2 regions of the Streptomyces sp. NPDC049040 genome follow, and region 1 is predicted to be linked to the other one. Evidence: predicted binding sites of a transcription regulator. Region 1 holds the regulator's gene; the other holds the start of a gene.
The links. Region 1 encodes HspR, which represses chaperone genes until heat shock. Its sites were predicted from a motif close to TTGAGNNNNNNNNNCTCAA; they were not measured.

Region 1 (15,476 bases):
GCGCCGCGGGCCCCTGCGTCTCGCGGAACTCCTGGCCAGGCACGGCAGGGGCGACGAGGCGATCGCGCTGACGCGCGCGCTCGCGGACTCCCCCGACGGCGCGGAGGACTGGCTCGTCGAGACGCTGTGCACCCTGTACGCCGACCAGGGCCGCGCCCGGGACGGCCTCGCCTTCCTCGACGCCCGCGCGGTACGCGATGGCGAGGAGGACTGGGACGCGTTCATGAGGCGGCTCCCGCTCATGGTCGCGTGCGGCGAGCGGGAGCAGGCGATCGAGCGGGCCTTGGCGCACCCCGAGAGCGGCACCTGGTACGCGGCCGAGCCCATCGCCGGGCTGCTGGCCGAGGCCGGACGCACCGGGGAGGCCGTCGCCTACCTCGAACGGCACGCCCCTGACAGCTCGGCACTGGCCTGGCACCTGATCGGCCTCGGCCGCGTCGAGGAAGCCGTGGCGATCCTCCAGGCCAGGCCCGGTCAGGCCTGACCGCAGGGGACGGGAACACCGCAGGAGGCGTCCCCGTCCTGAAGGCCGCACGCCCGCCCGCGCCGCGGCGACGACGCGATGGGCCCTCGGCGACGACGCGGTCGGTCCTCGGCAGGGGCGCGCCGCCTCTTGCGTCGGGCGGGCCGCCGGTCCCGCGGGACCGGCGGATCCAGTCCGACCCCCGGTCAGTCCGTGGCCCTGGTCAGTCCGTGCCCGCCGGTCAGTACGACCCCCCGGTCGGTCCGTGACCGCCGGTCGGTCCGTGACCGCCCGTCAGTCCGTGCCCGCCTCCATCGCCGCGCGGTCCAGCACCTCTTCCTCCGCGGTGACCTCGCCGCGGGAGGCGATGGCCTCGGCGCCGCCCTCCGGCATCCGCGGCATGGTGCCGATCAGCCCGGTGGCGGCCGCCTGCGCGGCACCGATGACGGGGCTCTCGGTGCCGATCAGGCCGAGCTGGACGTACTGCTCCAGCTTGGCGCGCGAGTCGGCGATGTCGAGGTTGCGCATGGTGAGCTGGCCGATCCGGTCCACCGGGCCGAAGGCCGAGTCCTCGGTGCGCTCCATGGACAGCTTGTCCGGGTGGTAACTGAAGGCCGGGCCTGCGGTGTCGAGGATCGAGTAGTCCTCACCGCGCCGCAGCCGCAGCGTCACCTCGCCGGTGACGGCCGCTCCGACCCAGCGCTGCAACGACTCGCGGATCATCAGCGCCTGCGGGTCGAGCCAGCGGCCCTCGTACATCAGCCGGCCCAGCCGGCGTCCGTCGTCGTGGTACTGGGCGAGGGTGTCCTCGTTGTGGATCGCGTTGACCAGGCGTTCGTACGCCGCGTGCAGCAGGGCCATGCCGGGGGCCTCGTAGATGCCGCGGCTCTTGGCCTCGATGATGCGGTTCTCGATCTGGTCCGACATGCCCATGCCGTGGCGGCCGCCGATGGCGTTCGCCTCCATCACCAGGTCGACCGGGGAGGCGAACCTCTTCCCGTCGATCGTGACCGGGCGGCCCTGGTCGAAGCCGATCGTCACGTCCTCCGCGGCGATCTCCACCGACGGGTCCCAGAAGCGCGCGCCCATGATCGGCTCGACGGTCTCGACGCCGGTGTCCAGGTGTTCGAGGGTCTTGGCCTCGTGGGTGGCGCCCCAGATGTTGGCGTCGGTGGAGTACGCCTTCTCGGTGCTGTCGCGGTAGGGCAGGCCGCGGGCCACGAGCCACTCGGACATCTCCTTGCGGCCGCCGAGTTCGGTCACGAAGTCCGCGTCCAGCCAGGGCTTGTAGATCCGCAGGTGGGGGTTGGCGAGCAGGCCGTAGCGGTAGAACCGCTCGATGTCGTTGCCCTTGAAGGTCGAGCCGTCGCCCCAGATCTGTACGTCGTCCTCCAGCATCGCCCGGACCAGGAGGGTGCCGGTGACGGCGCGACCCAGCGGGGTGGTGTTGAAGTAGGAGCGCCCGCCGGAGCGGATGTGGAACGCCCCGCAGGTGAGCGCGGCCAGTCCCTCCTCGACCAGCGCCGCCCGGCAGTCGACCAGGCGCGCGATCTCGGCGCCGTAGGCCTTCGCCCGGCCGGGCACCGAGCCGATGTCGGGCTCGTCGTACTGGCCGATGTCGGCGGTGTACGTGCAGGGGATGGCGCCTTTGTCGCGCATCCACGCGACCGCGACGGAAGTGTCGAGGCCGCCTGAGAAGGCGATGCCGACGCGCTCGCCGGCCGGAAGGGAGGTGAGGACCTTGGACATAGGAAGAGTATGCATAGACTCGCATGATCATGATAATGCGAGTCGGCCCGAGCCGGAGGTCACGATGGCACGGTGCACCGGTACGGGGCCCGCGCGGCCTCTTACAGGCTGATCCAGTAGCGGCGCTTGAGGCCCGCGGCGGTCGTGCGGGTGTCCTCCAGGACACCGCCGTTGCGCTCGATGCTGCGTGCCGAGGCGATGTTGTCGTCGTTGCAGGTGACCAGGACGCGGGCCAGGCCGAGCGCGCGGGCCTCGGTGAGGACTGTCCCGAGGGCCCAGCCGGCCAGGCCGCGCCGGCGGGCCGAGGGGCGGACGTTGTAGCCGATGTGGCCGCCGACGTCGAGCAGGAAGTCGTTCAGCCGGTGCCGCAGATCGATGGCGCCCAGGTAGGTGTCGCCTTCGACGATCCACCAGTGGGTGGCGTGGACGCGGCCCTCCCCCACGGGGACGGATTCGTCCGCCTGCACGCGGAGGAGTTCGACCCATGCGGAGAAGGCCTCGGGGTCGGCCAGGTCGGTGTCGGGCACGAGGTGCATGCCGCCGCCGTCCTGGTGGGCGCCCGCGGGCCACTCGTCACGCGCCGCGAGCCATGAGGAGTGGAGCCGGGTCGTGGGCGCGATCAGTTCGGGCATGCGGGGGACGCTACACCGCGCCGCTCCCGCGCGGATCCCCCGCAAGGGCGGAGGTGTCGACGGAGGGTCAGACGTTCGCGGTGCAGGGCAGCGCCGCGGGGTCGTCCAGGGGGAGCAGCGCGATCCCGCCGGGCGGCATGGCCGCGAACAGCGCGGTGGCCGCCGGGTCCTCGGGCACCCCGCCCTCGCACCCCTGGAAGTATTCGGTCATGAAGATCCTGACCGGCTCCGACGGTACGGCCTCGGCGCCCGCCAGTTCGGGTGCGGTGGTGAGCACGCCCAGGATCACGCCAGGCACCCGGGGGGCGCCGGTGCGCAGGGAGGGCTGGAAATAGGGGACGTCCAGGGCGCGCGTCCCGTGCCGGGCGTAGAAGCGCAGCCGGGCCGTCGGGTCGCCGTACGCCGGGTCGGGCGTGTGCCCTGCCGGATGCTCGATCTCGGCGAGGGTGAGCAGCGGGTGGACCCGCTCCTGCCAGCCGGTGTGGATCTCGGCCATGAGGGTCCCGCCGACGCCGGAGGACCGCAGGTCTTTGCGCACCGCCATGTACGACAGCAGCAGCACACCGCTGTGCGACGACCACTCGGCGACCGCGGCGCCTTCCGGCCGGCCGTCGCGGATTACGGCGGAGATCCACAGGAATCCCGCCTCCATGCCGGCGCGCACCTCCGCCAGGGTCATCAGCTCGTAGGCGGGAAAGGTGGGGGCGAGGAGTTCGTCGTAGACCGCGTCCAGCAGCGGGCTGTCCAGCCCCACGTCGCTGACCTGCATGTCGCCTGCCTCTCCCGGACGCCCGGTCATCATGTCGCCCGGTGGTGATGGTGGGGGGTGCGCCCGTCCCGGGGCGCGGTGGGCCGGCTTCCGTACGCGGCGCCCTTGCGCGCCGCACCGCGGGGACCGGGGCTCAGCGTGGCAGACCGGGCGCCACCGGCGGGCCGGAATCGGCCGACCCGCGCCGCCGTCGTCGTCCGCGTCGGGCCCATCAGTGGTCCGCCGGGTCGCGCAGCGGCTCCTCGACGGACTTCTCCAGCTCGTCGCCCATGTGCCGGATCACCCACTTGGCCGCCCTGGCGAACTCGGTCAGGTCGGTGCCGAGGTCGGCGGCGTCCGGCGGGTCGGGTATCCCGAAGGTGTCCCCTGGTTCCCGGCCGACGTAGCGCCAGTACGGCGCGAACAGGGCCCGGCTCCTTCGCTTGGCGGCGGCGACCTCCTCGGTGAGACCGGCGTCGAGCGCCTGCCGCTCGCGCTCCCCCAGGCGCGTGAGCACGCCGCGGTGGAGGGAGTCGGAGTACCGGTTGGGATATTGCCCGTAGGTCTCCTGGCGCACGTGGTAGGCCAGGGCGCGAAGCCCGGCGCGGGCGTAGGCGTCGAAGGCGCGCCGCGGGTCGTTCTCGGCCCAGGCGATGTCGGCGAACGTCTCGGCGAGCCACAGCGGCAGTTCGTTGTCCTCCTCGTCCGCCGCCAGGTCCTCGAGACCGTCGAGGAGTGCGCGGGCGCGCGCCGGGTCGGTGCCGGCCCACAGGTCGCCGATCTGCCAGGCGGCCCAGTTGCCCATCCACAGCTCGTCCTCGTCCGTGCACGCGTCGAGGCTCGCCCGGTACCAGACGGCCGCCCGCTCCCGGTCCTCCTCGGTGCCGCCGCTGCCGAACCAGACGGCGTCGCCCTGCAGTTGGCAGTGCAGGATGTAGATGCGCCGCAGGTCGGGGTCGGCCGGGACGCGCCCGCACCGCAGGCGCAGGTCCCCGGCGATGTCGTTCAGTGCCTCGGCCGCCTGCTCCCACATCTCCTCGTCCCGGCCCGGCGCCTGGTTGGTGCGGCCGGCGACGTAACCGGTGCGCAGCTGGTCGAGCCACTCCACCCAGCGCAGGTCGCGGTCGGCGGGCAGTGCCCGGTAGGCGGCGACGAGCTGGTCGCAGTAGCTGGAGGGCACCTCGGTGTCCCACCAGAAGAACGCTTCCACGAACAGCCGGATCATGGCCCGCTTGCTGCTCTCGAAGTCCGCGCGGGGCAGATGGGCGGCGTGGTAGAGCCACTCCTTGGAGTCGCGCTGCCAGGCCGGGTCCTCGTAGCGCGCGCCTGCCGCCATCCAGGACCCCTCGTCGCGCTCGGCGTCGAAGTTCATCCCGGCCCGGTAGTGGCGCTCGATCGTGGCGTGCAGCCCGGCGTACTCCGCGGGCCGGGTGCGCAGGAAACGGCGGTCCAGGTTCTCCCGCAGGTAGTCGTGCAGCCGCCAGCCCTCGTTCACGTCGTCGTCGAACGGGGTGACGAAGGCGCACCCTGACAGCCAGTCGTAGAGGCGGGACGCCTGCCGCTCGGTGACGCCCTCCGTCTCGCCCAGCACCGCGACGAGGATCGGGGCGGTGCAGCGGCGCAGGACCACCAGCGGGTCGAAGAGGGCCACAGGACGGCCCACGATGCCGGCCGCGTAGTGGTCGACGTAGGTGCGTACCGCCTCGAAGGCGCCGTCGTCGTCCCAGTGCCCGGCGCCGCCCAGCATCAGCAGGCGCACCTCGGCCGCCGAGGAGTCCGCGGGCAGCGAGTCGCGGACGATCGCGCTGCACACCGCCACGCCGATCGGGTGGCCCCGGGTGAGCAGGGCGACCTCCTCGGCCGCGGCGCCGGCCGCGGCCTCCTGCCACCCCGCGCCGACCAGGCGTTCGGCGACGAAGGCGGTGGTCTCCTCGTACGGCAGCAGGCCGAGGCCGATCCGCCGCCCGCCGGTCGCGGGACCCTCGCCGACCGCGGGACGCCTGCCGTGCACGACCACGGCGGTGGACAGGCCGCGCAGTACGGCCAGCAGCCACTGCTCGACCGGGGTCCCCGCCACGGCGTGCACATCGTCCACGAGCAGGGCCGTAGGCCAGGTCCTGGCGAACCTGTCCAGCAGCTGGGTCAGCTGCCCCTGCATCTCGGTGAGCCGGGACCGCGGCCGCTCGGGCGCCGTCCCCTCCGCCGCGGCTGCCGCGGCCGCCAGGGCCGCCTCCTCGACACCGGTGACCTGTACGTGGCTCGAGTCCTCGACGCGGACGTCCAGGTTGACGTTCGCGGTGATCGACGGCGCCGGGGGGCGCACGTCGCGCACGGCGAGCAGCGCGGTCTCCAGCTCCCGGCCCGCGTCCGCGTCGAGCAGCGGCTCCTCGTCGTCGTCGGGTGCGTAGGCCCGGTGCACGTCGGCGACGATGGCGTCGATGAGCTGGCGGCAGGCCGCGTAGTCGGCCATCTCCCGTTCGGCGGGGCCCAGCGACCCCGCCGACCCGTACTGCGGGGCTCCCGCGGTGATGAACAGCACGAGCCGCCCGTCGTCCTTGAGCCCGGCGGCGACCTCGTCGAGCAGCAGCGTCTTGCCGCAGCCGCTGTCGGCGACGATCTCGAAGTGCACGGGGCTCCCGCCGGTGCCGCGGGCCGCGGCCAGCACGGTGTCGCGGGCGCGGGCCAGCGAAGGGGTGTACCGGCCGGCGGCGACGTCCGCGGCCGGCTCCGGCGCGAGCGCTGCCGCCGGCGGCACGGCCACGGCTGCCACCGCCGCCACGGACGGCTCCGGATCCGCGGGCGCGGACGGCCCGGGGTCCGCCGGCACGGGCTCGGGCGGCGCGGGCGGCGCGGGCTCGGCGGCCGGCGGCCCGGCGACCGGGGCCGTGGGGTGCGTCGCCGCCGGACCTGAGGCGATGTCGATGTCGTGGGACGACCTGAGCCGCGCCTTCACCTCGCCCCTGGCATTGCGCACCTTCACCCGGCCCGTGCCGCGGGCCCTGAGGTCGGTCCTGGGCTCCGCCCCCGCGCCTTCCCGCCCTGGCCGGCGGACCCACAGGTGGGTGGCGAGCGAGACCACGTACGCGCCCAGCATCAGCGACACCACGAGCAGGAAGGTCCCGCCGCGCAGGACGCCCGCGCCCTCCACCAGGAGCATGGCCCCGAACCCGGCGAGCAGCACCGGCTCGCCCTTCAGCCCCTCGGCGACGCCGGTCAGCGCGTCCGCCATGGCCGACAGGATGCCGCCGCCCGATTCCGACGGATCACCTGCCCCGGGGTCCGGAGGTGCTAAGGACGAGCCGGGATCGGACATGCGATTCTCCGCGGTGGGTGAGACGTCCTTGGTCCTCGCACCATATGACCCGCCGCCGCGGCACGTCAGCGGATTCGCATTTCACGCGAAGCCCGGCTGTTCCGCTGCGAAAGCCGCACCGCAGCCGCGCGGGAGCCCGGCCGTCCCGCGCGCGAGAGCCCGGCCACACGGGCCGGGCTCTCGTCGTTGCGGTGGAGCGTCGTTGCGGTGCGGGCGTCGTCGCGGTGCGGGCGTCGTCGCGTTGCGGGCGGGGGACTAGTCCCAATGCCGTGTAGTTAGCGGTGTGTGTTTGGTGTCAAGGCGTACGGGTGGTGAGGATGTCGATGCTGATCGTGGCCTTGTAGCTGGTTCTGTCGACGGTGCCTTTGGCGTTGTATCTCGAGATGGCGCGTTTGACGACGCGTGGCCGGGTGCGGATGCGCCGGTCGGGCATGAGGTCGGCCAGGACCCGACGGCCGATGGTGCCGACGAGGTCGACAGCCGTGCTGATGACGCCCGTGGCCTGAACGAGCAGGTCGCGGGCGGTGTTCAGGGCGATGGAGAAGCTGGCCCGGTCGGGGTCGGCACCTGGGCGGGTGGCGGTGGCATCCGCCATGGCCAGTCGCAGGACCTGGTAGGTGACCAGCAGTGCGAAGACTTCCTGGGTGACGCCGGCAGGGGTCCGGGCGCGAAGGACCCGGCCGCCGAGAATGGTGGACTTGATCTCCAGGTAGGAAGTCTCGACCTCCCATCGCTCGTGGTAAAGCCTGATCAGCTCGGCTGCGGGGTGGGCGTGGGGGCCGGCCAGGGTCGTGACCAGGCGGTAGGCGCCGGTGCGGCGCCCCTGAGAGGTGCTGACGGTGATTTCGCAGTCGATGACCCGAACCGCGACGGGTCCTAGCCTGGACAGGTAGGAGCCGTCGGGGAAACGTTCCAGGACCGGAAGTCTGCGGTGCTCTTTCACACGAACGAGGACGTGAGCGCCCGTCCGCGTGATCGCCTCAACCAGGGCCTGGACGGCGAAATTCCGGTCCAGCAGCACGATCATGCCCTCGCGCAGGCTGCGGACCAAGCGCGGGGCATAGGACGTTTCTCCGATCGTGGTCGGCCCGAACACCGCATCCAGGACGGTGCGGGTGCCGCAGGACACCAGGACCAGCAGACGGAGTGAGGGGTATCCCGCCCCGCCGTTGTTGCCGCGGTGCTTGATGAACTCGGCCTGGTTCGCCGGGCTGTCGGGCACGGCCATCAGCGTGCCGTCCATCGCGCAGACGAGCAGGCCACGCCACCGCGTTCCCACGGCGCCGATCCCGGCGGCCGGTCCGCGCAGCAGGTCGAACAAGCCACGCAGCGGTCGGGCCCCGACCCGCCTGCGGGCCTGCGCCAGTGCGCTGGCCGTCGGAGTCGCTGTCGCCAGTCCTTCCAGGCCGGCCGTCAGCCGCTTCCACACCTGCGTCCAGCCGATCCCGGGAAACAGTGCCCCGGCCATCACCAGGTACACCACCACACGGGAAGGCAAGTCCCGTATCCGCTGCTGGGTCCCGCCGGCCTCGGCCAGGACCTCGTCGACCATCTCGAACGGGACGAGCTGCGTCAGCTCCCCCAGATGACCGGGCGCGAACGGTCCCGCAGCAACCGCTACCTCGTGACAAATGACAGACTTGGCGTCCAACGGAGCTCCTGCTGAACAGTGATCTTGGTCGACACGGTTCTAACAGGAGCTCCGTCTGTGCTTCAGACCGCTTGACACATCAGCCCCACGCCTAACTACACGGCATTGGGACTAGTCCTCCGCGGGCCCGTCCGCGGGACCGTCGCCGTCGGCGTCGCTGTCCGCGTCCTTGGCCAAGCCGAGGGTCTCCACGACCCACTTGTCGAACTCGATCGACGCCCGCACCCAGCTGACCGTGCTGGACACGAAGTGCTCGAGGCCGACGCCCAGGCCGACCAGCAGCTGGGCCTCGCCGATCAGGCGGACACTGCCGTCGTCGTGCGTGTGGGTGTAGACCTTCGGCCACAGGGTGCGACGGTTCCAGTCGTCGATGACCTCGTGCAGCTGCGGCTTGTCGTCGACCGAATACGGACGGTCGTAGAAGGTCCTGACGGCGAAGACCTGCTGGTCCCCCTCGCCCCGGAACATGAAGTAGGTGCGGAAGTCCTCCCACGGGGCGGCGATGTCGCCTTCCTCGTCCACGAGGTGCTTCAGCTCCATCTGGTCAAGCAGCTGCTTGACCAGGTCCTGGTCCGGAATGACCACACTTCCGTTGGATCCGGTCGGGTCGGGGTCCGGCTGGCCCCCGAAACTGGGAATCGAGGACGGGTCGATGCTCACCGTGAAGTCCCTTCGTAACGTCTCCCTGCCATACTCCCTCATCCGCAGCCGCACGTCACAACCCCGGGCGGCACGCATCGCGCGCACCGCCCGATCCCGGCGTTATTTGCGCAGGTCGGGAGCTGTGGCGGCGCCCACGATCAGGCCGTCGAGCGCCCGGTCCACCCTTACCGTCTGCCCGTCGGCGACCTCCCCCGACAGCAGGGCGCGGGCCAGCGGGTCGCCGATGGCGGTCTGCACCAGGCGGCGCAGCGGCCGGGCGCCGTAGGCCGGGTCGTTCCCCTCGTCGGCGAGCCAGTCGAGGGCCGCGTCGGTGATGTCGAGGGTGAGCCTGCGGTCCCGCAGCCGGGCGGCGAGCCGGTCGGTCTGCAGCCGGGCGATCCGGCGCAGCTCGTCCTTGGACAGCGCGTCGAAGACCACGATGTCGTCGAGCCGGTTGAGGAATTCCGGCTTGAAGGAGGCGCGGACCGTGCTCAGCACGTGCTCGCGCTTCTGATCGCCGCTCAAGGCCGGGTCGATGAGGTACTGGCTGCCGAGGTTCGAGGTCAGGATGAGGATGGCGTTGCGGAAGTCGACGGTGCGGCCCTGGCCGTCGGTGAGCCGGCCGTCGTCGAGCACCTGGAGCAGCACGTCGAAGACCTCGGGGTGCGCCTTCTCGACCTCGTCGAGCAGGATCACGCTGTACGGGCGGCGGCGCACCGCCTCGGTGAGCTGGCCGCCCTCCTCGTAGCCGACGTAGCCGGGAGGGGCGCCGACCAGCCGGGCGACGGAGTGCTTCTCGCCGTACTCGCTCATGTCGATGCGGACCATGGCCCGCTCGTCGTCGAAGAGGAAGTCGGCCAGCGCCTTGGCCAGCTCGGTCTTGCCGACACCGGTCGGGCCGAGGAAGAGGAAGGAGCCGGTCGGGCGGTCGGGGTCGGCGATGCCGGAGCGGGAGCGGCGCACCGCGTCGGAGACCGCGCGGACCGCCTCGGTCTGGCCGATCAGCCGGCGGCCCAGCTCGTCCTCCATCCGCAGCAGCTTCTGCGTCTCGCCCTCCAGCAGCCGGCCGGCCGGGATGCCGGTCCAGGCGGCGACGACGTCGGCGATGTCGTCGGGGCCGACCTCCTCCTTGACCATGTTCGTCGAGGGGCCCTGCGCCGCGGCCTCCTCCTCCTCGCGGGTGGCCTCCTCGAGCTCGGCCTCCAGCTTGGGCTTCTCGGCGTAGAGCAGCTTGGAGGCGGTCTCGAAGTCGCCGTCGCGCTGGGCGCGCTCGATGCGGGTCCCGATGTCGTCGAGCCGCTCCTTGAGCTCGCCGACCCGGTTGAGCCCCTGCTTCTCCTTCTCCCAGCGGGCGGTCAGGCCCCGCAGCTCCTCCTCGCGGTCGGCGAGGTCCTTGCGGAGCTTGTCGAGTCGCTGCACGGAGGCGGGGTCCGTCTCGTTCTTGAGCGCCATCTCCTCCATCCGCAGCCGGTCGACGGAGCGCTGGAGCTCGTCGATCTCGACCGGCGAGGAGTCGATCTCCATCCGCAGCCGGGACGCCGACTCGTCCACCAGGTCGATGGCCTTGTCGGGCAGGAAGCGCGAGGTGATGTAGCGGTCGGACAGGGTCGCGGCGGCGACCAGCGCGGAGTCCGCGATCTGGACCTTGTGGTGCGCCTCGTAGCGGCCCTTGAGTCCGCGCAGGATCGCGACGGTGTCCTCGACGGTCGGCTCGGCGACCAGCACCTGCTGGAAGCGGCGTTCGAGGGCCGGGTCCTTCTCGATCCGCTCGCGGTATTCGTCCAGCGTGGTCGCGCCGACCATCCGCAGCTCGCCGCGGGCCAGCATCGGCTTGAGCATGTTGCCCGCGTCCATGGCGGAGTCGCCGCCGGCGCCCGCGCCGACGACGGTGTGCAGCTCGTCGATGAAGGTGATGACGCGGCCGTCGCTGTCCTTGATCTCGGCGAGCACCGCCTTGAGCCGCTCCTCGAACTCGCCGCGGTACTTCGCACCCGCGACCATCGCGCCGAGGTCGAGCGAGACCAGCCGCTTGTTGCGCAGCGACTCGGGCACGTCGCCCTTGACGATGCGCTGGGCCAGGCCCTCGACCACGGCGGTCTTGCCGACACCCGGCTCGCCGATGAGGACCGGGTTGTTCTTGGTGCGGCGGGAGAGGACCTGGACGACCCGGCGGATCTCCTGGTCGCGGCCGATCACCGGGTCGAGCCTGCCCTCGCGGGCCGCCGCGGTGAAGTCGGTGCCGTACTTCTCCAGCGCCTTGTAGGTGCCCTCGGGATCCTGGCTGGTCACGCGCTGCCCTCCACGGGCGGTCTCGAAGGCGGTCAGCAGCTGCTTGCCGCCGGCCCCCTGACGGGTGAGCAGCTCGCCGGCCTGGCCGCCCTTGACGGCGATCCCGATCAGCAGGTGCTCGGTGGAAAGGTACGCGTCCCCCAGCTCCTTGGCCCGCTCCGCGGCGTCCGCGATGACCGCGAGCAGGTCGCGGTTGGCCTGCGGCGGCGCCACGGTGGAGCCCTGCACCTTCGGCAGCGCCTTCACCAGGCCGGCGGCCTGGTCGGAGACCGCGGCGGGGTCGGCGCCGACCGCCGTGAGCAGGTCGAGCACGTTCTCGTTGTCCGCGCCGCTCAGCAGGGCGAGCAGCAGGTGCGCGGGCGTCAGGTCGGGGTTGCCCTCGGAGACCGCGCGGGTGTTGGCGGCGTTGAGCGCTTCCCGGCTCTTGTTGGTCAGCTCGGCGTCCACGGGGCCAGGTCCTCCTCAAGGTGCTGTCGTCGGTCCATTGTGCTGTCCGCGACTGGCGTTGCGCAGCACGTTGCATGACTACTTGCGTAAAGGAACATGAACGATATTGAGTCTATTCCACTCAACTTCGGCTTGGCACCCCCGACACGGCCGTACGCCCCCGCACCGGCCGCCTTCCCCGCCGGGGTTACCGTCACGGCATGGCACCACGCGATCCGCGCGCCCCCGAGGCCGGCTACCTCGCCTTCTGGCGCGAACACCACCTGTGCACCCTGACCACACTCCGTCCTGACGGCTCCCCGCACGTCGTGCCGGTCGGCGTCACCTACGACCCGGAGGCCGGCCTCGCACGGGTCATCACCAACACGGCGAGCGCCAAGGCCGCGCACGTACGCGCCGCGGGCCCCGGCGGCGCGCGGGTCGCGGTCTGCCAGGTCGACCGCCGCCGCTGGGCGACCCTCGAAGGCCTGGCCACGGTCTCGGAGGACCCGGCCCGCATCGCCGACGCCGTGTCCCGCTACGCCGAGCGCTACAGCCGCACCCCCGCGCCCAACCCGCGCCGCGTCGTCATCGAGATCGCCCTCACCCGCGCGATGGGCAACGCCTGAAACGCCTCCGCCCCGCCCCGCGCGAAGGGCACGGGGCGGGGCGGAAAGGCCGGCCGGGGCGGACGGCCCCGGCTCAGGAGCCGTCGCGCCTGGGACGCCACACCACCAGCGCGCTGGTGTGCTGCACATCCTGATACGGCACCAGGTCGCGGCGGTAGGACGCGTGCACCGCCGCCTCCCGCTGCTGGATGACCGCGGCTGCGCCCTCCACCGCCGCGGTGAGCTCAGCCACCCGCGACTGCAACGCGGCGACCTGGTTCTCCAGTTCGATGATCCGCTTGATGCCGGCGAGGTTGATGCCGTCGTCCTGCGAGAGCCGCTGCACCTCGCGCAGCTGCTCGATGTCGCGGGCCGAGTAGCGGCGGCCGCGCCCGGCCGTGCGGTCGGGCGAGACCAGGCCGAGGCGGTCGTACTGCCGCAGGGTCTGCGGGTGCAGGCCCGACAGCTCCGCCGCCACCGAGATGACGTAGACCGGGGACTCCTCGGTCAGCTGGTACGGGTTGCGCGCGCGGGGACCACCGGGGCCGCGGGGGCCAGGTCCCATACCGTCCATCCGGCCGTCGACGCTCATCCGTTCACGCTCCCTTTGCCGCCTTGAACAGCTCGGCCCGCGGGTCGGCGTCCGAGGTCGCCTCCCGGTAGGCCTCCAGCGCGTCCAGCGCCTTGCCCTCGGTCTTCTCCGGCACCGCCACCTCGACGGTGACGAGCAGGTCGCCCCGCGAACCGTCCTTGCGCACCGCACCCTTGCCGCGGGCCCGCAGCGTACGCCCGTTCGGGGTGCCGGGGGGGAGCTTGAGGGTGACCGGCGGGCCGCCCAGGGTCGGCACCTTGACCTCGCCGCCCAGCGCCGCCTCCGCGAAGCTGACCGGCACGGTCACCGTGAGGTTGGCGTCCTTGCGGCCGAAGACCGGGTGCTTCCCCACGTGCACGACGACGTAGAGGTCGCCCGCGGGTCCGCCGCGCTCGCCCGGCGCGCCCTTGCCGCGCAGCCTGATCCGCTGCCCGTCGGTCACCCCGGCGGGAATGCGGACCTGCATGGTGCGCGAGCTCTTCGCCCGCCCGCTGCCATGGCAGACCTCGCAGGGGGTCTCCGCGATCAGGCCGCGGCCCTTGCAGTCCACGCACGGGTCGGTGAGCGAGAAGCCGCCACCGCCGCCCCTGGAGACCTGCCCGGTGCCGACGCAGGTCGGGCACACCCGCGGCGTGCCGTTCTTGTCGCCGGTGCCCGAGCACGCCTTGCAGGGCGCCTGCGAGGACATCCGCAGCGGCACCGTGGCGCCGTCGACGGCCTCGGTGAAGCTCAGCGTGACCTCGGACTCGATGTCCTGGCCGCGCCTGGGCTGCACCCTGGTGCCGCCGCCGCGGTTGAACAGGCCGCCGAAGACGTCGCCGAGACCGCCGCCGAAGCCGCCGCCCTGGCCGCCGGTCGTGGTGGTGCCGCCCGGCCCGCCCTGGGCGCCCCCGAAGAGGTCGCCCAGGTCGAAGTTGAAGCCGCCGGTGCCGCCCGCGCCAGGACCGGGGCGGAAGCCGCCGTTCCCGAACAGCGCGCGGCCCTCGTCGTACTCCTTGCGCCGCTTGGCGTCGGAGAGGACGTCGTTGGCCTCGGAGATCTCCTTGAAGCGCTCCTCGGCCTTGGCGTCGCCCTTGTTGGCGTCCGGGTGGAACTCCCGGGCCAGCTTCCGGTACGCCTTCTTGATCTCGGCTTCCGTGGCGTCCTTGGGTACGCCGAGGACCTTGTACAGGTCCTTTTCCAGCAGGTCCCTACTGATGCTCATCCCCGGCGTCCCTCCTCTCCGCTCTCGTCACACCGTCAGCCCTGGTCCGGGCCACCGGTCTCCTCGTCGTCCGCCGTCTCCGCCGCCACGTCGGGGTCGTCCGCCGCGTCGTCGCCCTTGCCGGCCCCCGGCTGGGGCTCGGCGACCGCGACCCTGGCGGGCCGCAGATTGCGCTCTCCCAGGCGGTACCCGGGCTGGAGGATCTGCACGCATGTGGTCTGCGTGACATCCGGCGAGTAACTGTGCATCAGGGCCTCGTGCACCAGCGGGTCGAAGGGCTCGCCCTCCTTGCCGAACTGCTGCAGCCCCAGCTTCGCCGCCACCGTCTCCAGCGACTCGGCGACCGACTTGAAGCCGCCGACGAGCTCGCCGTGCTCCCGCGCCCGGCCGATGTCGTCGAGCACCGGGAGCAGCTCCGTGAGGAGGTTGGCGACCGCGATCTCCTTGACGGCGATCCGGTCCCGCTCCACCCGGCGGCGGTAGTTCTGGTATTCGGCCTGGAGCCGCTGGAGGTCCGCGGTGCGCTCGCTGAGCGCGGTGCGCACCTGGTCCAGCTGAGCCCGCAGGGCCGTCAGCTCCTTGGCGTCCCCGCCGCCGGCCCCCGGGGCCGCCTCATCGGCGGCTCCGGCGTCCTTGGCGGCGTCCGGCTGCTTGTCGCTGGCCTCGGAAGGGACGTCGGGCTCCGGCTCGAAGCCCTTCGGCTCCTCCGTCACGCGGCACCGTCCCTCTTGTTGTTCTCGTCGTCGACGATCTCGGCGTCCACGACGTCGTCGTCGGCGGGACCTGCCTGGTCGGCACCGGGCTCACCCGGGCCCGCCTGGGCGCCGGCGGCGGCGCCGTCCGAGTTGGCGTACAGCGCCTGGCCGAGCTTCTGGCTGGTGGCCGCGACCTTCTCGGTGGCCTCGCGGATCGCCGCGGTGTTCTCACCGTCGGTCGACTCGTTCTTCAGCTTCTCCTTGAGGTCCGCGATGGCGGCCTCGACCTCGGACTTCACGTCCTCGGGGAGCTTGTCCTTGTTGTCCGCGATGAACTTCTCGGTCTGGTAGGCCAGCTGCTCGCCCTGGTTGCGGGTCTCGGCGGCCTCGCGGCGCTTGTGGTCCTCGTCCGCGTACTGCTCGGCCTCCTGGCGCATCCGGTCGACCTCGTCCTTGGGCAGCGA
Region 2 (15,476 bases), on a different contig from region 1:
GGCCTCGTCAGGTTCGGAACCGAGCAGCAGCAGGCCGTCGGAGGAGACCACGGCGACCGAGTGGACTCCGGGCACCTCCTCGATGAACTTGTGCAGCAGCCACTGGAAACTGCGGGCCTCGTGGCTGAGTGCCCCGGTCTTCGTGCCGACCGCGTTCAACGGGTCGCCTCCTCAACGTTTCCTGCCGGATCTGCGGGTCCACGCGACCCTGCGGACTGCTCGTCACGTTCGCGTACGGCGTCGGCGCGGCCCGCTTGCAGGCCGCGTTGCAACCCTTCGAGCCGGCGCCGCAGTTCGGCCGCGTCGACCGGGGGCAGCGGGGCCGGGGCGGCGGGCCTGGCGGCCGCCGCCGCGCCCCTGGGCACCCGCTGCGGCAGCCCACGCCCGGTGAGGCCGCCGCTCCCGGGTGCGGATATGGGCTCGGCGGGCGGCGCGGGGTCGCGGCCGGGCACCGGCTCGGTCGCCTGCGCCGGGATGCGGCCGACTGCCGTGGCGGGCACGGGAGTCGGCAGCAGCGAGGGCGCGGGGGCGAAAGGCTGCCCTGCGGCCGGGTCCTGTGGCGCGGGCGGCGGGCTCTGCGGCTCGTCGGGAGGCGGCGCGTAGGCGTGCGGCTCTTCGGGGGGCGGTGCCTGCGCCGGCAGGTGGACGGCCGCGGCCACCGCGGCGTACCTGCGCGGGTCGCCGCCGGTGAAGGCGGTGACGTCCAGCGGGGTCACGGGCGGTTCATCGGGCCCGGCCGGAGGCACCAGCAGGCCGGGCAGCAGCACCACGGCCTGGGTGCCGCCGGACGGCAGCGGGTGCAGCCGCACCCGGACGCCGTGCCTGCGGGCCAGTCGCGACGCCACGTACAGGCCCATGCCTGCGACCGCGCCTGGCGGCGCGGGATCGGGGTCGCAGAGCAGCGCGTTCAGCTCGTCGAGCCGCTCGGCGGGGACTCCTATGCCGATGTCCTCCACCGCGAGCGCCACCTCGCCGGTCTCCAGCAGCTGCCCGGACAGCAGGACCTCGGTGGTCGGCTCGGAGAAGCCGGTGGCATTGTCGAGGAGTTCCGCGAGCAGGTGGGCGATGTCGTCCGCGGCCCGGCCGGCGACCCTGACCCCGGGCAGCACCTGGATGCGCACGCGTTCGTAGCGCTCGATCTCGGAGATCGCGCCGCGCACCACGTCGATCAGCGGCACCGGCCGCGCGGTGGCCCCGTGGCTGTGCTCGGTGCCGCCGAGGACCAGCAGATTCTCGCTGTTGCGGCGCATCCGGGTGGCGAGGTGGTCCAGCTGGAAGAGCGTCGCCAGCCGGTCGGGGTCCTGCTCCTGCTCCTCCATACCCTCGATCAGGGCGAGTTGCCGCTCGACCAGGCCCAGGGTCCGCAGGCTGAGGCCGACATGGGTCATGTGGGCGGCGTTGCGGGCCGTGGACGCGCTCAACTCCCGCTCCAGCTCGGCGATCTGGCCGGCCAGGCGGTCGTGGGCGTGCCGCAGGGCGTCCTTCTCCGCGACGGCGCCGGCCAGCGCGCCCCTGGTGCCCTGGGTGGCACCGCGCTGCGTGGTCAGTTCGCTGCCCAGCTCGGCGGCGCGGGCGCGCAGGGCCTGCGCCTCGTGGGTCAGCGCGTTGGCGCGGCGGGCGACGGCGGAGTACTCGTCCTGGCCGATCACCTCGACACCCTGGCCGCTTTCCGCGTCGGAGCGCGACCAGCGGTGCAGGGCCGCCAGCGGGCGGGTGAGGCTGCGGAAGAGCGCGACCAGCACACCGGCGAGCAGCAGCAGGCACAACGCGGCCAGCGCACACCGCAGTTCGAGGATGGTGACGGTGTGGTCGCGGTGCGCGGTGGCGGCCGCCGAGCGGTCGGCCGCGGCGGACGACTCGACGCTGCGGAGCAGGCCGATCCGGGCGGTGAGCGCCGACTTCACCGGCTCGGCGCCCAACTTGCGGTCGGTCTTGGTCAGTTCCGGTGCGTCGAGCAGTTCTGTGGTGTCCCGGTCGGCCTGCGCGATGTCGGCGCCGGTCACCGTCTTGTCGTAGCGGTCGCGCAGGTCGGCGGGGGCGGTGGCGCGGAAGTCGGCGAGCGCCGCGCGCTCCTGGAGCCTGGCCGCCTGCGCGGCGGCCACCAGCAACGGTTGCGTGCCGCCCTGGGTTAGCGCGCCCACCAGCAGGCCGCGCTGCACCGCGGCCGCGCCGACGGCCCGGGTGAGCGGGTCGGTGCCCGGCCCCTCCCCCGCCCGGCCGAGCGCGTCGATCAGCGGCTGATAGGCGGTCACGACCGCCTGCACGCCCTGCCGGTCGGCCCGCGCGGCCAGTGCGGTCCTGCGGATGCCGGGCAGCGCAGCGAGCGCCGTGCGCAGGGCGGCGGGCGGGTCCGACGCGAGCACGTCCCGCAGCTGCCGGTCGGTACGCGTGCCGTCGGCGGCGGGCAGCGCGGGCGGCTTCGCACCGGCCCCGGCCCCGGCCTCGACCAGCGCGGCCACGTCGTCCCGCTCGTCGGCCAGGTCGTGCGCCAGGACGGTGGTGCGGGTGGCCGACGCCGCGGCGGAGGCCCGGTCCTGGGCGGCCGTCAGGTCGCCGACGCCGAGTGCCACACCGGGTGCGGCCGCCGCCAGGACCGCGGCGGTGCAGACCAGGAGGGCGGCGAGCATGCGCTGTCTGACCCGACGCTCGCGCGGTTGACGTCGTTCACGCACTTCGGGCTCGCAATCACGTATCGCCGGCGGGGGTTCCCCAGGAATATGCAGGGGCTGACAGAACCCTTGCAGTCCCGCCAGGAGGGGGCCATGCCTCCCTCCTCCGGACACTCGAACGAGTGAATCGCACTGGCGACACACCGGACAAGCCGAGTAGAGCGGACACCTTCACGCCGCGCCGGAGGCGTACTGGCGCCGCCGGGCCTGCTTTGGCAGGATGCCCGCCCACAGCGGGCGGGCCGACCGACCGGTCGAACGGTTCGAACGCCTTCACCGGTGCGGGCAGGGCCTGTTGCAGACTGAGGCCATGCGTGTGGAGACGGCGACGGCCCCTGGTGTGCCCGGTGCGCCCAACGAGGACTTCATGGCAGTGGCGCTGCCCGCCGGTGGACACGGCGGGGCGCTGGTCCTGCTGGACGGGGTCACCCCGCCACCGGACAACGGGGGCTGCGTCCACTCCGTCCCGTGGTTCACCGCGCGGCTCGGCGGGGCCCTGCTCGAACTGTCCGTTTCGCGGCCGGACATCACACTTACCGACTGTCTGTCGGCCGCGATCGGCGGGACAGCGGACGCCCACAGGGACACCTGTGACCTTTCTCACCCGCTGACGCCGCAAGCCACCGTGGTGGCGGTGCGGTGGGGGGCGGACGACATGGAGCACCTCGTGCTGTCCGATTCCGTCCTGCTGGTCGAGGCGGCGGACGGTTCCGTGACGGCGGTGCTCGACGACCGGATCGACCGGCTGCGGGCCGCGGGGCACCGCGTGGCGCCGCTGCGGAACCTGCCGGGGGGCTTCTTCACCGCCGCCGCCGATCCGGCGGTGGCCCGCCACGCCGTCACCGGCCGCGCGCCGCTCGCGTCCCTGCGGGGGTTCGCCGCGCTCAGCGACGGGGCGGCGCGCGGCGTGGAGGTCTTCGGCTCCGACGACTGGGCCTCGGCGTACGCGGTGCTGCGCAAGGCGGGGCCCGAGGCGCTGCTCGCCCGGGTGCGCGAGCGGGAGCTCGCCGACCCGGACGGTGTGGCCGTGCCGCGGGGCAAGCCGTTCGACGACGCGACGGCCGTCCTGATCGTCCTCTGAGGGCGGCCCCCGGGCGTGCCGCGCCCCTGGGCGCCCCCTGCGGGGGACACGGGCCCGGTTCCGGGCACCCGGCGGGGGGTGTTCACCCGGGTGGGGGCAGCCGGTTCAGAGGATTTCCGCGGTGGATTCGTTCAGGTCGTGGAGCAGCCGGGCGAGGTCGGCGACGTCGCTGCGTTCCCATGCCGCGAGCTGCCGGCGGTAGGCCGCGCGGCGCGCCCCGCGGACCCGGTCGAAGCGGTCCCGGCCGTTGGGGGTGAGTCGCATCAGGAAGGCCCGCCCGTCGCCGGGATCGGGCTCCCGGGTGACCAGGCCGAGGGCCTCAAGTGCCCGCAGCTGGCGGCTCATCGTCGCCTTGCCGACCCCGAAGTAGGACGCGAGGTCGGTGGCCCTTTCCGGCTCGGCTTCCTGGAGCCGGACCAGCAGTCCGTACGCCGCCGGTTCGAGGTCCGGGTGCACCGCCCTGGCGAGCTCGCCCGAGGCCGCCCTGGCCCGGCGGAAAAGCACCGTCAGCTCCCGCTCCAGCGCGTCCGCCGAGGGGTCCGCTCCCGTCGCATCTGCCGCATTGCGCGCGTCGGTCACAGCATTCCCGCTTTCAACGCCTGAAAGTTGTCTTCACACACGGTGGTTTCCGCAGCACGTCAAGTATTTCGCAGGAGTAGACCAACGGCGGTAACAGGATCCTCTTTCCACGCGCGTAGCGCCCACCGTACCTTCACACTGTCATGACCATCCCAAGGTCATGCCGAGTCCCCCACCTGGAGGCACGCATGTCCCACGGAGTCTTCTCCGTCGTGCACGGCAACGGCTCGGTCCGGACCAGGCTCTCGCTGCTGGCCGGTTCACTCGTCACGATGCTCGCGATGGCGCTCGCCGCACCCGGCACGGCCCATGCGGCGAATTCCGGTCACATGACCCACCCCGACCTCGACTGGCTGGGCTCCCAGATCAAGATCCACGAGGGCGCCAGCGCCCCCGGGGACTCCAAGGTCGTCACCCCGATGGTCACCCAGACGGCGGGCATGGACGTCTCCAGTTACCAGGGCAACGTCAACTGGGCCGGTGCCTGGTCGAACGGCGCGAAGTTCGCGTATGTCAAGGCGACCGAGGGCACCTCGTACACGAATCCCAACTTCACCCAGCAGTACAACGGCTCCTACAACGTCGGCATGATCCGCGGCTCCTACCACTTCGCCCTGCCCGACGTGTCGACCGGCGCGGCACAGGCCGACTACTTCGTCGCACACGGCGGCGGCTGGTCCAAGGACGGCAAGACGCTGCCCGGCGCGCTCGACATGGAGTACAACCCCTACGGCGCCACCTGCTACGGGAAGTCCGCCAGCTCGATGGTGAGCTGGATCACGTCCTTCTCGAACGAATACCACGCCAAGACCGGGCGCTACCCGACGATCTACACCTCCACCAGCTGGTGGACCACCTGCACCGGCAACAGCAGCGCGTTCAGCGCCAACAACGCGCTCTGGGTCGCCCGATACGCCAGCGCGGTCGGCACCCTGCCGGCCGGCTGGGGCTACCACACCTTCTGGCAGTGGGCCGACTCCGGCACCTTCCCCGGTGACCAGGACCGCTTCAACGGTGCCCTCGACCGCGTCAAGGCGTACGCCAACGGCTGATCCGCCGGACCGCGGTCGTACGAGAAGGCGGCCCCTTCCCCCGGGTGCGGGGGAAGGGGCCGCCTGCCGCCGTGGCGGTGCGGTGCGGTGCCGTCAGGCGGCCACCCGCACCTCCGGGACCTCGGCCTCCGCCGTGTCCAGGGCCAGTGCCAGCACCTGCCGGACGTCGCTGACCGGGTGGACGTCGAGGGCGTCCAGGATCTCGGCGGGGACGTCGTCCAGGTCCGGTTCGTTCCGCCTGGGGATCACCACGGTGGTGATCCCGGCCCGGTGCGCGGCCAGCAGCTTCTGCTTGACCCCGCCGATCGGCAGCACGCGGCCGGTCAGCGAGACCTCGCCGGTCATCGCCACGTCGGTGCGCACCCGCCGCCCGGACAGCAGCGACGCCAGCGCGGTCGTCATCGTGACACCGGCGCTCGGCCCGTCCTTGGGCACCGCGCCCGCCGGCACGTGGATGTGCACACCCCGCTCCTTCAGGTCGCCGACCGGCAGCTCAAGCTCGGCGCCGCGCGAGCGCAGGAAGGACAGCGCGATCTGCGCGGACTCCTTCATCACGTCGCCCAGCTGGCCGGTGAGCTGCAGTCCCGACCCGCCGGTCTCCGGGTCGGCGAGCGACGCCTCGATGTAGAGGACGTCACCGCCGGCGCCGGTCACCGCGAGGCCGGTGGCCACCCCCGGCACCGCCGTCCGCCGCTCCTCCGGGTCCTGTGCGGACTCCGGCACGTGGTGCGGCCGGCCGATCAGCTTGCGCAGGTCGTCGGGCCCGACGGCGAAGGGCAGCTTCTGGTCGCCCAGCTCGTGCCGCGCGGCGATCTTCCGCAGGATGCGGGCGACCGTGCGCTCCAGTGCCCTGACCCCGGCCTCCCGGGTGTACTCGCCGGCCAGCCGGCGCAGCGCGCCCTCGTCAAGCGTCACCTCTTCCGCGTCCAGGCCCGCCCGCTCCAGCTGGCGCGGCAGCAGGTGGTCGCGCGCGATGACGACCTTCTCGTCCTCGGTGTAGCCGTCCAGCCTGACCAGCTCCATCCGGTCGAGCAGCGGCTCGGGGATGGCCTCCATGACGTTCGCGGTGGCCAGGAAGACCACGTCGGACAGGTCCAGCTCGACTTCCAGGTAGTGGTCGCGGAAGGTGTGGTTCTGCGCCGGGTCCAGGACCTCGAGCAGGGCCGCGGCCGGGTCGCCGCGGTAGTCCGAGCCGACCTTGTCGATCTCGTCGAGCAGCACGACCGGGTTCATGGACCCGGCCTCCTTGATGGCCCGCACGATCCGGCCGGGCAGCGCGCCGACGTAGGTCCTGCGGTGGCCGCGGATCTCGGCCTCGTCCCGCACACCGCCCAGCGCGACCCGGACGAACTTGCGGCCCATCGCCCGCGCGACCGACTCGCCCAGCGAGGTCTTGCCGACCCCGGGCGGACCGACCAGTGCCAGCACCGCGCCGCCGCGGCGGCCGCCGACGACGCCCAGGCCGCGGTCGGCCCGGCGCTTGCGCACCGCCAGGTATTCGGTGATGCGCTCCTTGACGTCGTCGAGGCCGGCGTGGTCGGCGTCCAGCACCGCACGGGCGCCCGCCACGTCGTAGGTGTCCTCGGTGGTGGTGCTCCAGGGCAGTTCGAGGACGGTGTCGAGCCAGGTGCGGATCCAGCTGCCCTCGGGTGAGGCGTCGGAGGACCGCTCCAGCTTCTCGACCTCCTTCAGCGCCGCCTCGCGCACCGTCTCGGGCAGGTCGGCGGACTCCACACGGGCGCGATAGTCGTCGGCCTCGTCCTCGGGGTCGCCGTTCAGCTCGGACAGCTCCTTGCGGACCGCCTCCAGCTGCTGGCGCAGCAGGAATTCGCGCTGCTGCTTCTCCATGCCCTCCTGGACGTCCTTGCGGATCGTCTCGGCCACGTCCTGCTCGGCGAGGTGGTCGCGCAGCCACTGGGTGGCCAGCTTCAGGCGGGCCACCGGATCGACGGTCTCCAGCAGCTCGACGCGCTGCTCGGCGGTCAGGTAGGGGCTGTAACCGGAGTTGTCGGCCAACTGGCCGACGTCGTCGATCTGCTGCACCCGGTCCACGACCTGCCAGGCGCCGCGCTTGCGCAGCCAGCTGGTGGCCAGCGCCTTGTACTCCTTCATCAGCTCGGCCACCGTGCCGGGCGACTCGGCGGGTACCGGCTCCTCTATGACGGTGCCCTCGACCCACAGCGCGGCGCCGGGGCCCGTGGTGCCCGCGCCGATCCTGACCCGGGTACGGCCCTTGATCACGGCGCCGGGGTCGCCGTCGGACAGCCGTCCGACCTGCTCCACCGTGCCCAGGGTGCCGACGGCGGCGTACTTGCCGTCGACCCGCGGCACCAGCAGCACCCGCGGCTTCCCGCCGCTGCCGGCCGGGTGCGCGGCCTGCGCGGCCTCCACGGCGGCGCGGACCTCGGAGTCGGAGAGGTCGAGCGGCACGACCATGCCGGGCAGCACGACCTCCCCGTCCAGCGGGAGGACAGGCAGGGTCAGCGGATTGGTGGGGATGGACTCAATCGGCATGATCGCTCCTCGTGCAAACAAGTTGAGTACACCAGGCTCAATGCAGTGGGGCCCGCTGGTGTTCCCGGCGGGCTGTTCGCTCTGAGCGATCAGCCGGCACGGCCCGTTCACCCGGACGGGCGCCGGGAAAACCGCTTGCCGCCGCACGTAACGTCGTGACCGTGACAGACGACGACACGAGCCTGCTCGCCGCGTACGACACCCAGCTGCGCGGAGTCCCGCCGGTGCGGGCCGCCGGCACCCGGTACGAAGAGGACGGGCCGCTGGTGCGGATCGTCGGGCAGTTCCGCGGGTTCGTCAGCGCGCCGCGGGACGTCGGGCTGCGCGGGGCCGAGCTGGACGCGCTGATCATCCGGCAGCGGGAGTACTTCGCCGCCCGCGGCGAGGCCGTCGAGTGGAAGATCCGCGGCCACGACCTGCCGGCCGAGCTGCCGCAGCGGCTGCGCGCGGCCGGTTTCGTCGCGGAGGACCGTGAGACGGTGCTGGTCGGCCGCGCGGACGAGCTGGCCGAGCCGGCCGCGGGGCGCGCGCTCGCGGACGGCGTCACCATCCGGCAGACCGCGGCGGCGGAGGACCTGCGCGGGGTGGGCGCGATGCTCACCGAGGTGTGGGGCACGGACATGCACTGGCTCGGCGCCGACCTGGCCGGCCGGATCGAGGCGGCGCCCGACCAGATCGCCGTCCTCGTCGCCGAGTCCGGCGGCGAGATCGTCTCCGCCGCCTGGCTGGTCCACCGCCCGGGCACGCAGTTCGCCGGCCTGTGGGGCGGCTCCACCCTCGCCGCGCACCGCGGCCGCGGCATCTACCACGCCCTGGTCGCCGCCCGCGCCCGCCTGGCCGCCGACCGCGGGGTGCGCTACCTCCAGGTCGACGCCTCCGACGACAGCGCGCCCATCCTGCGGCGGCTCGGCTTCCGCGCCATCACCACGACGACCCCCTACATCTGGACGCCGGCGGACACGCCGTGAGGCCGGGACTCGAACCGGACGGCACCATCGCCCGCGAGGGCGCGCTGTCGAAGGTGCCCGCCGCCTACGCACGGCTGCTGGACGACGCGCGGGACCGGATCCGCGCGGCCTTCCCCGCCGGGCGGCTGCACAGCGCGTACGTCTACGGCAGCATCCCGCGCGGCACCGCACGCGCGGGGCGCTCCGACCTGGACCTGGTGGTCGTCCTGCGGGAGCCGCCGTCCGCGGCGGACCGCGCGGCCGCCGACCGGATCGAGGGCGGCCTCGACGCGGACTTCGCGGTCATCGACGGCGTCGGGATGCTGCTCTTCGACGCCGACACGCTGCTCAGCGAGCTGGAGCGCCACGACCTGGGGTTCTTCGTCGCCTGCCTGTGCACCCCGCTGCTCGGCGAGGACCTGGCGGCCGCGCTGCCCCGCTACCAGCCGGACGCGCTGCTGGCCAGGGAGACCAACGGGGACATCGGGGCGGCCCTGGCCGGCTGGCGGGAGCGGTTCGCCGCCGCGCCGGGCGAGGGTGAGCGCGCCGCGCTGTGCCGGGGTGCGGCCCGGCGGATCGTCAGGACCGGCTTCACCCTGGTGATGCCCCGGTGGGGTGGCTGGACCAGCGACCTCGCCCTGCAGGCCGAGGTCTTCGCGGCCTACCACCCCTCCCGCGGCGACCTGATGCGGCGGGCGGCCGGCTGGGCCCGCACGCCCACCGCCGACCCGGCGGCCCTCGGACTCCTGCTGTTCGACCTGGGCCCCTGGCTCGCCGCCACCTACCAGGAGGTCCACGGCCCGAAGACCCCCCGCCCGGCCGGTTCTTGAGGGCTGTGACCGGGGAGGTTCACGGCCACCGCACCAGGGACAGCATTTAGGGTGGCGGGATGTTCGCAGGAGAAGTGGCGCCGGTCGTGGTGGACCGGCGCAGCGGGCCGGCCGGTGAGATCGCGCTGCGGCGCCGCGGCCCCGACTACGAGATCATCGCCAACGGCTGCTTCCTCATGGACACCTCCGACGGCCGCTCGGAGAGGCTCCTCGTCGACGCCGCGCTCGACGCGCTGGACGACGGCAGGCAGCACCCCCGGGTCCTGCTGGGCGGCCTCGGCGTCGGGTTCTCGCTGGCCCGGGCGGCGGCAGAGCCGCGCTGGGGGCGGATCGAGGTGGTGGAGCGGGAGCCTGCCGTCATGGAGTGGCACCGCACGGGGCCCCTGCGGCAGTTCTCGGGAGGCGCCCTCGACGACCCGAGGGTGGCCCTCGTGGAGGCGGACCTGACGGTCCACCTGCGCGCTGCCGGCGAGCCGTTCGACGCGCTGTGCCTCGACATCGACAACGGCCCGGACTGGACAGTCACCGAGAACAACGGCAGTCTCTACAGTCCCAGCGGCCTCGACGCCTGCCGGAACCGGCTCACGCCGGGCGGCGTCCTCGCAGTGTGGTCGGCGCAGCCGTCGGCCGCATTCGAGGCGGCGCTGCGGTCCGCGGGGTTCGAACGGGTGCACACCCTTGAGATCCCGGTGATCCGCGGGGTGCCGGATGTCGTGCACCTGGCACACCGGGCGTCGTAAGGCGTGATGGTCACGGCAGCGGCCCGCCCCGTACTCTGCCGGGTATTCCAGAACGATTTTGTGGGGCGGAATTGGACGGCACGCAGACGACGGGCGCGCAGCGCCGGGTTCTGGTGGTCGAGGACGACCAGACCATAACGCAGGCCATCGCGGCGCGGCTGCAGGCCGAGGGCTTCCAGGTGCGGACCGCGGGCGACGGCCCGGCCGCCGTGGAGGCCGCGCACTCGTGGCAGCCCGACCTGCTGGTCCTCGACGTGATGCTGCCCGGCTACGACGGCCTCGAAGTGTGCCGCAGGGTGCAGGCGGACCGGCCGGTGCCGGTGCTGATGCTGACCGCGAGGGACGACGAGACCGACATGCTGGTCGGGCTCGGCGTCGGCGCCGACGACTACATGACCAAGCCGTTCTCGATGCGGGAGCTGGCCGCCCGGGTGCACGTGCTGCTGCGCAGGGTCGAGCGGGCCGCGACGGCCGCGCACAGCCCGCGCGGCGCCTCGATCCACCTGGGCGACCTGGAGATCGACCACGCCCAGCGGCGGGTCAGGGTCGGCGGCGCCGACGTGCATCTGACGCCGACCGAGTTCGAGCTGCTGGTGTGCCTGGCGCAGCAGCCGCGTGCGGTGCTCTCCCGCGAGCAGCTGCTGGCCGAGGTGTGGGACTGGGCCGACGCGTCGGGCACCAGGACCGTGGACAGCCATGTGAAGGCGCTGCGCAGGAAGATCGGCGCGGACCGCATCCGCACCGTGCACGGTGTCGGATACGCGCTGGAGATGCCGTCGAAGTGAGCGGGAGCGTGGGCCGGTGAGGCGCTGGTGGCGGTGGGTGTGGGCGGCGCTGCGGCCGTGGGATCCGTACCGGTCGATCAAGGCCGCGCTGCAGGCGCTGGTGCTGGTGTCGGTGCTGATCACCACGGGCCTGGTGATCCTGGCGATCCACTCGGCGACCGAGCTGCGGGTGATCACCATCTTCTCGGCCATCGCGTCGCTGCTGATCACCCAGATCGTGGCGAACGGCCTGACGTCGCCGCTGCGGGAGATGACGGCGATCGCCCGGGCCATGGCCGGTGGCGACTACAGCCGCCGGGTGACCCGGGTGCGCAGGGACGAGGTCGGCGAGCTGGCCGAGACCTTCAACCGGATGGCCGCCGACCTGGCCGCCGCCGACCGGCACCGCAAGGAGCTGGTGGCGAATGTCTCGCACGAGCTGCGCACCCCGATCGCGGCGCTGCGGGCGGTGCTGGAGAACGTGGTGGACGGGGTGTCGGCCGCCGACCCGGAGACGATGCGCCTGGCGCTCCAGCAGACCGAGCGGCTCGGCAAGCTGGTCAGCCAGCTCCTCGACCTGTCGCGGCTGGACAGCGGGGCGACGCGGCTCGACGCCAAGCGGTTCGAGGTGTGGCCGTATCTGTCGGCGGTGCTGAAGACGGCGAGCCTGGGTATGGGCACCGGAGGCAGCGGGTCGCGCTCCCGGGCGCGGGCCGACGTCCCGCTGCACCTGGACGTGTCACCGCTGACGCTGACGGCCTACGCCGACGGCGAGCGGCTGCACCAGGTGGTGGCCAATCTGGTCGACAACGCCGTCAAGCACAGCCCGCCGGGCGGCAGGGTGACGGTGCGGGCCCGCGGCGGCGCGACGCCCGGCAGCCTGGAGCTCGACGTGGTCGACGAGGGCCCCGGCATCCCGGAGGCCGACCGCGTCCGGGTCTTCGAGCGCTTCCACCGCGGCTCCCATCCGGGCGGCGACGGCGGTACGGGTCTCGGCCTCGCGATCGCCCGCTGGGCGGTGGATCTGCACGGCGGACGGATAGAAGTGGCCGAATCTCCTCGGGGCTGCCGGATCCACGTCACCCTTCCGGGTGCCGTCGCGGTGACAGCTTGACGCGCAGTGCTGGCAGTTCACGTACGCGTGACGACGGCCTGACGGCGACTTCCGGCCGGACAACCCTCAAGAGGGACCAATTTCCCGCCAGGAACAGCGCCGAAACCAGGCTTCGGGTGTGACTTGCGCGACGACTGGGCCCCGGGCCTGCGGCGGAGGCTCGGGTAGGCGTAGCCTTAATTCCCGCTGTCCACCATCTTGTGAAGCGGAAGAGGGCGGTTACCGCCGTGTCGCCACAGTCCCCCAATAGCTCAAGTGTCACGACCGACCACGAAGCGCAGGGCGAAGGCCCCGCCGCGGGCTTCGGCCCCAACGAGTGGCTGGTCGATGAGATCTACCAGCAGTACCTCCAGGATCCGAACTCGGTAGACCGAGCCTGGTGGGACTTCTTCGCCGACTACAAGCCTGACGGCTCCGCCGCCACGGCGGCTCCCGCGGGCCAGGGCGGGGCATCGGGTGCCGCGGCACGCGCCACCTCCGCACCGGTGAATTCCGGCCAGCCCGCGCAGCTCGCGCCCGCGGCCACCATCCCGGCGCCGCCCGCGGCCCCGGCCCCCGCACCCGCGCCGCCGGCCGCCGCCGCCCCGGCTCCCCCGGCACCGGCCCCCGCCGCGCCCGCGGCTCCCGCGCCTGCACCGGCACCTGCGGCGCCCGCCGCCAAGGCGGCCCAGGCGCCGGCACCGGCCGCCGAGACCGAGTTCGTGACGCTGCGCGGCCCCGCCGCCGCCGTGGCGAAGAACATGAACGCGTCGCTCGAACTGCCGACGGCCACCTCGGTGCGCGCCATCCCGGTGAAGCTGCTGTTCGACAACCGCATCGTCATCAACAACCACCTCAAGCGCGCCCGCGGCGGGAAGGTCTCCTTCACGCACCTCATCGGCTACGCCATGGTGCAGGCGCTCAAGGCGATGCCGCCGATGAACCACTCCTTCGCGCTGAAGGACGGCAAGCCGACGCTGGTCAAGCCCGACCACGTCAACCTGGGCCTGGCCATCGACCTGGTGAAGCCCAACGGCGACCGCCAGCTGGTCGTCGCGGCCATCAAGAAGGCCGAGACGCTGAACTTCTTCGAGTTCTGGCAGGCCTACGAGGACATCGTCCGCAGGGCCAGGTCCGGCAAGCTCACCATGGACGACTTCCAGGGCGTCACGGCCTCGCTGACCAACCCGGGCGGGCTGGGCACCGTCCACTCGGTGCCGCGGCTGATGCCCGGCCAGAGCATGATCCTCGGCGTCGGCTCGATGGACTACCCGGCCGAGTTCCAGGGCACCTCGCAGGACACCCTGAACAAGCTGGGCATCTCCAAGGTCATGACGCTGACCAGCACCTACGACCACCGGGTGATCCAGGGCGCCGCCTCGGGCGAGTTCCTGCGGATCATGAACCAGCTGCTGCTCGGCGAGAACGACTTCTTCGACGACATCTTCGCGGCGCTGCGCATCCCGTACGAGCCGGTCCGGTGGCGTACCGACATCGACACCGCGCACGACGACGACGTCACCAAGGCCGCGCGGGTCTTCGAGCTGATCCACTCCTACCGGGTGCGCGGCCACGTCATGGCCGACACCGACCCGCTGGAGTACCGCCAGCGCAAGCACCCCGACCTGGACGTGCTGGAGCACGGGCTCACCCTGTGGGACCTGGAGCGGGAGTTCGCGGTCGGCGGTTTCGCCGGCAAGTCGCTGATGAAGCTGCGCGACATCCTCGGCGTGCTGCGCGACTCCTACTGCCGCACCGTCGGCGTGGAGTTCATGCACATCCAGGACCCCAAGCAGCGCAAGTGGATCCAGGACCGCATCGAGCGCCCGCACGCCAAGCCCGAGCGCGAGGAGCAGCTGCGCATCCTGCGCCGGCTGAACGCGGCCGAGGCCTTCGAGACCTTCCTGCAGACCAAGTACGTCGGCCAGAAGCGCTTCTCGCTCGAGGGCGGCGAGTCCGTCATCCCGCTGCTCGACGCGGTCATCGACGCGGCCGCCGAGTCGCGGCTGGACGAGACCGTCATCGGCATGGCCCACCGCGGCCGGCTCAACGTGCTGGCGAACATCGTCGGGAAGTCGTACGCCCAGATCTTCCGCGAGTTCGAGGGCAACCTCGACCCGAAGTCGATGCACGGCTCCGGCGACGTCAAGTACCACCTGGGCGCGCAGGGCACCTTCACGGGCCTCGACGGCGAGCAGATCACCGTCTCGCTTGCCGCGAACCCCTCGCACCTCGAGGCGGTCGACCCGGTGCTCGAAGGCATCGCGCGGGCCAAGCAGGACATCATCAACAAGGCCGGCACGGACTTCACCGTCCTGCCGATCGCCCTGCACGGCGACGCGGCCTTCGCGGGCCAGGGCGTCGTCGCCGAGACGCTGAACATGTCGCAGCTGCGCGGCTACCGCACCGGCGGCACCGTGCACGTGGTGATCAACAACCAGGTCGGCTTCACCGCCGCCCCCGAGTCCGCGCGCTCGTCGATGTACGCGACCGACGTGGCCCGGATGATCGAGGCGCCGATCTTCCACGTGAACGGCGACGACCCGGAGGCCGTGGTCCGGGTGGCCCGGCTGGCCTTCGAGTACCGGCAGGCGTTCAACAAGGACGTCGTGATCGACCTCATCTGCTACCGCCGCCGCGGGCACAACGAGTCGGACAACCCGGCCTTCACCCAGCCGCTGATGTACGACCTGATCGACAAGAAGCGCTCGGTGCGCAAGCTCTACACCGAGTCGCTGATCGGCCGCGGTGACATCACCCTGGAAGAGGCCGAGCAGGCCCTTCAGGACTACCAGGGCCAGCTGGAGAAGGTCTTCACCGAGGTCCGCGAGGCGACCGCCGCGCCGGCCGAGCACGAGCAGACCGGCTCGCAGTCCGAATTCCCCGTCGCGGTGGCGACCGCGGTGTCCGCCGAGGTCGTCAAGCGGATCGCCGCGTCCCAGGTCAACATCCCCGAGAACGTCACCGTCCACCCGCGGCTGCTGCCGCAGCTCCAGCGCCGCGCGGCGATGGTCGAGGACGGCACGATCGACTGGGGCATGGGCGAGACGCTGGCCATCGGCTCGCTGCTGCTGGAGGGCACCACCGTCCGGCTGGCAGGCCAGGACTCCCGGCGCGGCACCTTCGGCCAGCGGCACGCGGTGCTCATCGACCGGGAGACCGGCGAGGACTACACCCCGCTGCTGTACCTGTCGGAGGACCAGGCCC

Region 2: lon (endopeptidase La) is a predicted target of HspR. The motif match lies at 7,918-7,936, and genes of this name have one in related genera.

What each region holds. Positions count from the first base shown of each region.
Region 1 covers NZ_JBICTO010000001.1:967,975-983,450, reverse strand. Annotated here, with positions in the region: gene ACGFMP_RS04445 (tetratricopeptide repeat protein) at 1-484, shown strand, start outside; gene argG (argininosuccinate synthase) at 758-2,212, opposite strand; gene ACGFMP_RS04435 (GNAT family N-acetyltransferase) at 2,314-2,844, opposite strand; gene ACGFMP_RS04430 (N-acetyltransferase) at 2,912-3,613, opposite strand; gene ACGFMP_RS04425 (hypothetical protein) at 3,825-6,821, opposite strand; gene ACGFMP_RS04420 (IS4 family transposase) at 7,201-8,556, opposite strand; gene ACGFMP_RS04415 (YbjN domain-containing protein) at 8,668-9,216, opposite strand; gene clpB (ATP-dependent chaperone ClpB) at 9,319-11,934, opposite strand; gene ACGFMP_RS04405 (pyridoxamine 5'-phosphate oxidase family protein) at 12,135-12,542, shown strand; gene ACGFMP_RS04400 (heat shock protein transcriptional repressor HspR) at 12,616-13,113, opposite strand; gene dnaJ (molecular chaperone DnaJ) at 13,118-14,317, opposite strand; gene grpE (nucleotide exchange factor GrpE) at 14,353-15,030, opposite strand; gene dnaK (molecular chaperone DnaK) at 15,027-15,476, opposite strand, start outside.
Region 2 covers NZ_JBICTO010000009.1:257,125-272,600, reverse strand. Annotated here, with positions in the region: gene ACGFMP_RS23715 (roadblock/LC7 domain-containing protein) at 1-159, opposite strand, end outside; gene ACGFMP_RS23710 (nitrate- and nitrite sensing domain-containing protein) at 156-2,627, opposite strand; gene ACGFMP_RS23705 (hypothetical protein) at 2,980-3,750, shown strand; gene ACGFMP_RS23700 (MarR family winged helix-turn-helix transcriptional regulator) at 3,856-4,329, opposite strand; gene ACGFMP_RS23695 (lysozyme) at 4,518-5,381, shown strand; gene lon (endopeptidase La) at 5,475-7,895, opposite strand; gene ACGFMP_RS23685 (GNAT family N-acetyltransferase) at 8,057-8,863, shown strand; gene ACGFMP_RS23680 (nucleotidyltransferase domain-containing protein) at 8,860-9,672, shown strand; gene ACGFMP_RS23675 (spermidine synthase) at 9,732-10,412, shown strand; gene ACGFMP_RS23670 (response regulator transcription factor) at 10,484-11,197, shown strand; gene ACGFMP_RS23665 (ATP-binding protein) at 11,214-12,290, shown strand; gene ACGFMP_RS23660 (multifunctional oxoglutarate decarboxylase/oxoglutarate dehydrogenase thiamine pyrophosphate-binding subunit/dihydrolipoyllysine-residue succinyltransferase subunit) at 12,518-15,476, shown strand, end outside.